One region of the Propionibacterium acidifaciens genome, then DNA from elsewhere that is predicted to be linked to it. Evidence: riboswitches for the same ligand, from Rfam matches in the RefSeq annotation. Region 1 holds a riboswitch; each other region holds the start of a gene.
The links. Region 1 has a riboswitch for cobalamin ahead of EGX94_RS00875 (anaerobic ribonucleoside triphosphate reductase). Riboswitches for the same ligand answer to the same signal wherever they lie in the genome.

Region 1 (2,192 bases):
GCCGCTCCTCGGGGTCGGATTCTGCAGGGCCTACTCGATCGAGCCGATCGCTCCCGGGGGAGGGAGGCTGGACAGGTCACCGTCCGCGACGGCGGCGTACCCGGCGCCCCGTCGACGAGCTGTCCGGCGGTCAGCGCCAACGCGTCTGGGTGGCCATGGCACTCGCCCAGGAGACGCCTCTGCTGCTCCTCGACGAGCCCACCACCCAATCTCGACATCGCCCACCAGATCGACCTGCTCGAACTCTTCGCGGAGCTCAACCGGCAGGGCCGGACGATGGTGGCCGTGCTTCACGACCTCTCAACCAGGCCGCCCGCTACGCGGCGACGAGGGGCGGCGCCGTCGTCGCCCAGGGGACCCCGGCCGAGGTCGTCACCGCGCGGATCGTCGAGGAGGTCTTCGGCGTGGCGGTGCTCGTCGTCGACGACCCGGTGACCGGTACCCCGATGCATCGTGCCCTGTGGGCGGGGCCGGGGCGGCGGCCCCGGGGCCGAGGTTCGTCGGGCCCCCGGCGACCGGATGCCCGACGACTCCCCGGAGGCCCGGCGGGGTCGGGTCCGGCAGTGAGAAGGTGAGGCCCTGGGTGTGTCGCGCTCTCCGCGCGAGCGCCCCTGATACATTCCGTGGTGCTGGTCGACCCGCCTCGACACTAGATGTTGTGGTGGGGAGTGAAAAGGGAAGCCGGTGCGAATCCGGGACTGCCCCGCAGCGGTGAGAAGGAACGACATCGGCATGAGCACTGGGCCCCGGCCTGGGAAGCGCCGACCAGGAAGCCCCCTCGGGGAAGCGCCTTCGAGTCCGAAGACCTGCCAGCACCGGGCCGCGGCCCGGCACTCGACACCGCCTCGCGGGCGGCCGGGGGGAGGGTCCTCCCGTCCGCCGCGCGGCACGGGCCACGAGGAGGGGCCCCGTCGATGACGACATCCGTGCATTCCGGTGGCTCGATCACACGCCGCCCGCCCCGCCCCGCCCAGGGCGGCTCGGCCCTCATGGAGTCCCTGCGCGGCATCGCCGCCGCGGACACCGCGGCCAACGACGCCCTGAGGGAGAACGCCAACGTCGACGGCCAGTCCTCGATGGGCGCCATGCTCCGCTACGGCACCGAGAGCGCCAAGCACCTCAACCTCTCCGAGATCATCGCCCCCGAGTACGCGGCCGCCCACCGGCTCGGGGACATCCACATCCACGACCTCGACTTCTACACGCTCACGACGACCTGCTGCCAGATCAGCCTCACCGATCTGTTCCGCGGGGGCTTCTCGACCGGTCACGGCCACCTGCGCGAACCGCAGTCGATCGGTTCCTACGCGGCGCTCGCCTGCATCGCGATCCAGTCGAACCAGAACGACCAGCACGGCGGGCAGGCGATCCCCAACTTCGACGTCGACATGGCCCCCGGGGTCCGCAGGACCCTCGAGAGCCGGTTCCTGGAGAATGCGGACACGGCCGCCCGGCTCCTGGGCGTCGAACCCGTCGCGGTCTACCCGCCGCACGTCGTCCTCGAGCCCTCCGCGGCCCAGCTGCGCGACGAGCGCGCCTATCTGCGCGGCCTGCTCGGCGAGCGCGCCGACCTGGAGGCCCTGCACGCCCGGATCCGCGAGCGCTCCGTGCGCGAGACCGAACGACTCACCTACCAGGCGATGGAGGCCTTCATCGCCAACCTCAACACGATGAACTCTCGCGCCGGGGCGCAGACGCCGTTCTCCTCGATCAATTACGGCACGGACGTCTCGCCCGAGGCGAGGATGGTCGTGCGGCAGCTGCTCCTGGCGACCGAGGCGGGGCTGGGCAACGGCGAGACCGCGATCTTCCCCATCCAGATCTTCCGCGTCCAGAAGGGCGTCAACCTCGACCCCGGCGACCCCAACCACGACCTGCTGCAGCTGGCCTGCCGGGTCACTGCCGGGCGCCTCTTCCCGAACTTCTCGTTCCAGGACGCCCCCTTCAACAGGGTTCATCACGTCCCCGGCCGCCCCGAGACCGAGATCGCGTACATGGGCTGCCGCACGAGGGTCATGGCCAATGTCCACGACCCCGACCGGGCCGTCACCCACGGACGGGGGAACCTCTCCTTCACGACGATCAACCTGCCGCGCCTGGCGATCGAGGCCGACGGCGACGTCGACTGCTTCCTGTGCACGCTCGACGAGCGCATCCAGCTCGTCATCGGCCAGCTCATGGAGCGCTTCACG
Region 2 (2,192 bases), 1.1 Mb from region 1:
CGAGGCGCCGTCGCCGTAGACGGCGAGGGTAGCGGGCGCGGGACCGTCGCCGGCGCGCCCGAGAGCGACGCCCAGGGCGTACCCGACGGCGTGGAGCGGGTGGGAGCCGATGATGAGCGAGTAGGGCGCCATGCGCGTGGCCGCGCTGTCCCAGCGCGACAGGCCCGCCCCGCGCCACAGGGCGAGTATGTCGGCCGGGCTCACCCCCATCGCCAGGGCCAGGGACTGCTCACGGTAGGTGGCGAAGACCATGTCGGCCGGGTTCAGCGCGGCGGCGATCCCCGCCTGGTAGCCCTCCTGACCGACCAGCGGCGGCCACAGCCCGAGCTCCCCGTGGCGCTGCAGCGCGGCGCCCTCGACGTCGAACCGGCGGCCCCGGCGCATTCCGCGGAGCATCTCGACCAGGCTCCCGTCACCGCCCCGCCAGCGGAAGCGGGGGTCCTCGACGAGCTCCCCCTCGGGCGTGAGCAACCGCACCGGCTGCGTCGGATCCTCGATGTCCACCATCGTTCCTCTCACCGCACCACAACTTACGATCAAGTAACCTACTACCTGGTAACAAGGGGGGAGGGCGAGAGTCCCGGAATCCGGAACATCCCCTCCGCCTCGCCGGCCCGACCCCCAGGGGTCTACTCTGTGTGTCGAGTCGATCGCGCCCACTGATGTGGGCGCCAGGGAACTCCGGTGGAAATCCGGGACTGGCGCGCAGCGGTGAAGGTGACGGGGCCGGCACGAGACCCACTGGGGAGACCCGGGAAGGGGCCGGTCCCGGGTGATCCGAGTCCGAAGACCTGTCGGCTCGCCCGTCCGCTCGGCGTCTCGCGCTCACAGACGCCCCAGATGAAGGTCGAAGGTCCCGTGCCCCTCAGCGTCCCCCGCCGGTACCGGTCGCGCCGTGATGGCGGCGCCCTCGCCCACGCGCGGGGCGCCGCATGAGGACGAGGGGATCCGCCGCACCGGCCCGGCGCGGCGCCCGCGTCGCCCTGACGCCGGTCATCATCGGGCTCGTCGTCGCCATCGCGGTGAGCATCGTGCTGTCGCTGGCGTTCGGCTCCGAGCGCATCCCGCTGGCGGACGTCTGGGCGGTCGTGCGCGGGCAGCTGTCCGGCGACCCCGTCTCCTCCCCGTTCGCGACGATCATCTGGCAGTTGCGCATGCCGCGCGCCCTGCTGGCGGTGCTCGTCGGCGCCGGCCTGTCGATCGGCGGCGCGGGCATGCAGACCCTCGTGCGCAACCCGCTCGCCGAGCCCTATCTGCTGGGCATCTCCTCGGGCGCCTCGGTGGGCGCCACGGCGGTGCTCGTCTTCGGGGTGCTGGCCCGGTTCGGCGTCTACTCGCTGTCGGCCGGCGCCCTGCTCGGGGCGCTCGGCGCGGCGGGCGCGGTGTTCGGCGTCTCGCAGGCCCAGGGCGGCCTCACGCCGCTGCGCATGGTGCTGTCGGGCGTCGTGCTGTCCTCGGCGTTCTCGGCGGTCGCCTCGTTCATGGTCTTCCTCTCCGACGACAACCACGCGGCGACCTCGGTGATGTTCTGGATGCTCGGCTCGGTGGCCGGCGCCAGCTGGGAGAAGCTGCTGCTGCCGCTACTCGCGGTCGCCGTCGTCGGCACCGCGATGCTGGCCGTCAGCAGCTGGCTGGACGCCCTGGCCGCCGGCCCCGAGACGGCGGCGGCCCTCGGCGTGCGGGTCGGGGCGATGCGCGTCGGCCTGTTCATCGGGCTCGGCGTGCTCATCGGCTGCCTCGTGGCCGTCAGCGGCGGCATCGGCTTCGTCGGGCTCATCGTCCCGCATGCGGCGCGCATGACGGTCGGCTCGCTGCACCGCCGGATGCTGCCGATCGCCGCGCTGGTCGGTTCGCTGTTCCTCCTGTGGGTCGACGTCGTCTCGCGCGTCGTCGTGAGCCCCCAGGAGATCCCGATCGGCGTCGTCACCGGCGTGATCGGGGCACCCGTCTTCCTGGTCCTCATGGGGCGGCGCCGCTACGCGTTCGGGAGTCGTGACGCATGAGGGGCGGCACGAGGCGCACGCACCGCGGCATCGGGCCGATCCCCGAGATCCGCCTCGAGGACGTCGCCGCCCAGGTCGAGGGCCATGTCGTCGTGCGCGGCGTCAGCCTCACCGTGCCGCCCGGCACGAAGCTGGCGCTCGTCGGCACGAACGGCGCCGGCAAGTCGACGCTGCTGCGCGCCGCCGCCG
Region 3 (2,192 bases), 150 kb from region 1:
GATGACGATGTCGGCCTCGGCGATGACGCGGGCGCCGCGCACGCTCACCAGGTCGGGGGCGCCGGGGCCCGCCCCGACGAAGACGACGAGGCCGCGCGGGCGGTCGTGCCCGGGGGCGGGGACCGGCGGCGCGTCGATCCGCGCATGGTCGATCGCGTCGACGTCGGGCTCGTCGTCCGCGGGCTCGGCTCCTGCGGGCCGCTCGCTCATATCCGGCCTCCTGTGATGGTGCGCTCGGGCGTCGTGAGGACGGCCGAGAAGTAGGGCAGCGTCTCGTCGGCGTCGATCTCGTCGAGGTCGACGAGCCGCTGGTCGGGCAGGGAGACGTCGGTGCCGATGACCGCCCGGCGGCCGCGCTCGCGCAGGGCCCGCAGCACCTCGGGCAGCGTGCGTCCTCCCTTGTAGATGGCGGCCGAATCGGCGACGTCGAGCAGCCGCCCGAGCCTGTCGGGCCCGACGGTGGCCGGCACGAGGGCGAGGATCTCGCGGCCCTCGGCCAGCGGGGTGGTGCTCGCGGCGGCCAGGGCCTGCATGGCGGTGATGCCGGGCACGAGCTCGTAGTCGACGTCGGGCATGCGCCGGGCGAGCGTGGCGCGCAGATAGCTGAAGGTGGAGAAGACGGCCGGGTCGCCGACGGTGGCGAAGGCGACGGTGCGGCAGCCGGACCCGAAGGCCTCGACGGCGGCGTCGGCGCTGGCCCGCCAGCTGTCGGCGCGGCGGGCGCCGACGCCGCGGCGCTGGGCCATCGAGAAGGGGATGCGCCTGATGCGGGCCGCGCCGTCGGGGACGACGTCGGCGATGATCCGCTCGGCGCGCCCGGGGCCGTCGGCGGAGGCCTCGGTGGCGGGGACGAGGATGACGCCGGCCGTCCGCAGCACCCTCGCCGCCTTGAAGGTGACCAGTTCGGGATCGCCGGGGCCCACCCCGACCCCGATGAAGCGCCGCCGGCCGCCGCCGCGACCGGGGCCGCCGGATCCGATGTCGGGGCGCGCGCTCTCGCTCACATGGCCTCCTCAGGTGCCTCGCCCAATGGTTCTCGCCGTGCAGCGCCGCGAGTGTCTGGCTGACCGGCCGGAGCCGGATCACAGTGGCGGGACCGCTCCGGACCACCGGCTCGGCCGGGCACCGGATTCCTCGTCGGAACTGCACTGCACAGTGTGTCACACGCCCGAAGCCCCCGCCCCCAGCCTCGGGCGCCGCAGGGCCCCGCGCGGCGGACCGGCGGCGGGCCGGCACGGCCCCGCGGCCCGGGCCCGCGACGGCCGGGCGCCCTCGGACGGCAGGTCAGTTGTGAACCGTGCGGGCGCTCTCCCCGGGCGACGGCCGGGCGTCCTCGGACGGCACCCGCGCGGCGCCCAGGTCGCGCATCCGGCGCGCCCAGCCCGGCCCGTGCCCGTCGTCCTCGTCGTCCTCGGGCACAGCGGCCGCCAGCGGGAGGAGCCCGGCGCGGTGCAGCAGGGGGTCGTCGGCGCGCAGGGAGCGGACCGGGCCGACGGGCCCGCCGCGGTGCTCGAAGCGCACCGTCACGATGCCGTGCCCCGAGCCCCACACCCAGCCGCGGCCCCATTCGTCGTGCTCGACGTCCATGCCGGGCGGGAAGCCGGCTTCCGGATGGCGCACCGTGACCGACGGGGCCGCCTCGTCGTGGCGCACGAGCCGGCCGGCGGCCGGCTCCGCGTCGTCGACCTCGAAGAGCTCCTCCTGGGCGGCCTGCGTGAAGTTCGAGACGCCCACGCCGAGGAGCCGTACGCCGCCGCGGGGGTCGATCGCCCCGGCCAGGCCCTGGGCGACGGCGGCGATGCGCTCGGGATGGTCGGTGGCGCCGAGCAGGGTGCGTGAGCGGCTCACCGTGCTGAAGTCGGCCATGCGGGCCTTGACGGTGACGGTGCGGGCGAACAGGCCCGCCCTGGCGAGCCGGACGGCGACGAGCCTGGCGTCGGCGGCGATGACCTCGGCGACCGCGGCCGACTCGGTGATGTCCTGCTCGAAGGTGTCCTCGACCGAGATCGACTTGGCCTCCCCTCGCGGCGCCACCGGCCGGTCGTCCTGCGCGAAGGCGATGCCGTGGACGTACTCCCCCACGGCCCGGCCGAGTTCGCGGACGAGCTCGCGGGGGCTCGCCTCGCGCAGCTCGGCGACCGTGCGGATCCCGAGTCGGCTGAGCTTCTCAGTGGTGGCCGGGCCGATGCCGG
Region 4 (2,192 bases), 1.5 Mb from region 1:
CATCGCCGCGTCGAGGGCTGCGTAGCCGTCGGACACGGCGCCGGACGAACCGGCGATCTGGTCCTGGAGCGCGGCGTACTGGTCATCGAGGTCGTCGGCGCGGGCGCTCGCGGCTCCCTGGGCCAGGAGCAGGGCGGACGCCACCGCGACGGACAGCGCGACTCGTGCGGGACGCCACCGGCGGTGCCCGGCACGAGAAGCCGTTTTCGAGTAAAGGGGAAGGTCCCGATTCACGGTTCTCTGCTTTCTGTTGTTCGTGGGAGCGCGCCCGGCCCGGTCGGGCCTGCGGCGCGCTCTCGCGGTCGCGACGGTCACGCGTCACCCGCGCCCGCGGGCGCGGAGAGTGGAGCGGCGCGACGAACGCCTCAGGATCACGATAACTGCCGAGGCCACGAAGGGGAAGCGGTCCGCGCCGGGCGCGGCGCATCCGGAGGGCGCGCCCTCCGGATGCGGGCGGCGTCGGAGCCCGGGTTGCGCCGCCCGTGCTGTCGGCGGGACGCGCCGTCGAGTCCCTGCGCGTCGTTGAGTCCCCCGATGGCGGTGCAGCCGCTCGGTGCTCGGGACGCATCGTACTGAGTCGTCGTCGGTGCTGGCGGGCCGCTGCCCCCTGCTCGTCCTGACGACGGCAATGGGATATGGTGCTCGCGTCATCGAGTGCTCGCAGGAGCAGGGAATCCGGTGCGAGGCCGGAACTGACGCGCAGCGGTATGGGTGACGCCGGATCGACGATCCACTGGGCACCACGGCCTGGGAAGGACGATCCCGGCGGGCGAGCCCGAGTCCGAAGACCGATCGGTGACGCGTCCCGAGGACGGGGCGCAGGCAGCGGGTGCCGCGCATGCACCCCGACCTCGAAGGAGAACCGCCATGGGGCGGACAATTCCCCCTGCCATCCGCATCGGTACGGTCATCTGCTGCTGCGCGCTCATCGCAGCGGGCTGCTCGTCGGGCTCGGCGGGCGCCGGATCCTCGTCCGCCCCGGCCTCGGTCCAGGCCGGCTTCCCGCTGACGATGACCCGCTGCGGCCAGGAGCTCCACTTCGACGCGCCTCCCCAACGCGCGGTGACGATCAACCAGGCCTCCACCGAGATCCAGCTCGCCCTCGGGGCCGGCCCGCAGATGGTCGGCACAGCCGCCTGGTCCGACCAGGTGCTCGACGAGTACGCCGACGAGAACTCCTCGATCGAGCAGCTCGCCATGAACTACCCGTCGCTCGAAACGGTGCTCGACAAGAACCCCGACCTGGTCACCGCGGCCTTCGAGTACACCTTCACCGACGAGGGCGTCGCCCCGCAGTCGAAGTTCGCCGAGCTCGGCATCCCGGCGTACCTGCCCGAGTACGAGTGCACGATCGTCAACAACAACACGACCGGCCGGCGCCTGACGATGGACGACATCCACCAGGAGATCCGCGACCTGGCCGCCATCCACGGCGTACCAGAGCGCGGCGACGAGCTCGTCGGCGAGCTCCGGGCCCGCATGGACGCGGCCGCGAGGACGGCCTCGGATGCCGGCTCCCGGGGCAGGACCGTCTTCTACTGGTACTCCTCCGACGAGGTCCCCTACAGCGCGGGCGGCATCGGGGCCCCGCAGATCGCCGCCGACACCGTCGGAGCCACGAACATCTACGCCGACTCCGACGAGGAATGGCCGCAGGTGAACTGGGAGGACGTCGCGGCCAAGAACCCCGACGTCCTCGTCCTCGGCGACCTCAAGCGCGCCATGCAGTCCGGGGACACCGCCGACGACAAGATCGCCCACCTCGAGTCCAACCCGGTCACGGCCCAGATGGACGCGGTGCGCAACAGGCGCTACGTCATCGTCCCTGGCTCCTCGCTCGACCCGTCGATGCGCACCGTCGACCTCGCCGAGGCCCTGGCCGGGGCCCTCGCCGAATCCGGCTGACCCGCACCCATCTGCACCATCGCCGCCCGCGCCCGCCCGGCTCCGCGAGCGCGCGACCGGGACGCCGCCCGTGCCACGGCGTCCCCCGTCCACCGGGCCATCGCAAGGAGGAACGAACATCATGCGCATCCGCACCCCGCTCATCGGCCTGGCCGCCGCCTCGCTGCTGCTCGCCGGCTGCTCGGGCAATGCCGGCGACTCGTCCACGCAGTCCGGCTCGGCCGCGGGCGGCTTCCCGCTGACCATCACCAACTGCGGCCACGAGCTGCACTTCGACAAGGCCCCCG

Region 2: another riboswitch for cobalamin. It lies ahead of EGX94_RS05595 (FecCD family ABC transporter permease); the one in region 1 lies ahead of EGX94_RS00875 (anaerobic ribonucleoside triphosphate reductase).
Region 3: another riboswitch for cobalamin. It lies ahead of cobI (precorrin-2 C(20)-methyltransferase); the one in region 1 lies ahead of EGX94_RS00875 (anaerobic ribonucleoside triphosphate reductase).
Region 4: another riboswitch for cobalamin. It lies ahead of EGX94_RS07645 (ABC transporter substrate-binding protein); the one in region 1 lies ahead of EGX94_RS00875 (anaerobic ribonucleoside triphosphate reductase).

What each region holds. Positions count from the first base shown of each region.
Region 1 is NZ_CP033719.1:207,321-209,512, reverse strand. Features, by position in the region: partial or broken gene EGX94_RS00880 (ABC transporter ATP-binding protein) at 105-567, shown strand; cobalamin riboswitch at 614-828, shown strand; partial or broken gene EGX94_RS00875 (anaerobic ribonucleoside triphosphate reductase) at 981-2,192, shown strand, end outside.
Region 2 is NZ_CP033719.1:1,313,979-1,316,170, forward strand. Features, by position in the region: gene EGX94_RS05590 (thiamine pyrophosphate-dependent enzyme) at 1-507, opposite strand, end outside; cobalamin riboswitch at 631-813, shown strand; gene EGX94_RS05595 (FecCD family ABC transporter permease) at 984-2,003, shown strand; gene EGX94_RS05600 (ABC transporter ATP-binding protein) at 2,000-2,192, shown strand, end outside.
Region 3 is NZ_CP033719.1:355,358-357,549, forward strand. Features, by position in the region: gene cobM (precorrin-4 C(11)-methyltransferase) at 1-210, opposite strand, end outside; gene cobI (precorrin-2 C(20)-methyltransferase) at 207-1,004, opposite strand; cobalamin riboswitch at 1,034-1,163, opposite strand; gene EGX94_RS01535 (DNA polymerase IV) at 1,285-2,192, opposite strand, start outside.
Region 4 is NZ_CP033719.1:1,812,845-1,815,036, forward strand. Features, by position in the region: gene EGX94_RS07640 (coiled-coil domain-containing protein) at 1-144, opposite strand, end outside; cobalamin riboswitch at 635-811, shown strand; gene EGX94_RS07645 (ABC transporter substrate-binding protein) at 868-1,905, shown strand; gene EGX94_RS07650 (ABC transporter substrate-binding protein) at 2,027-2,192, shown strand, end outside.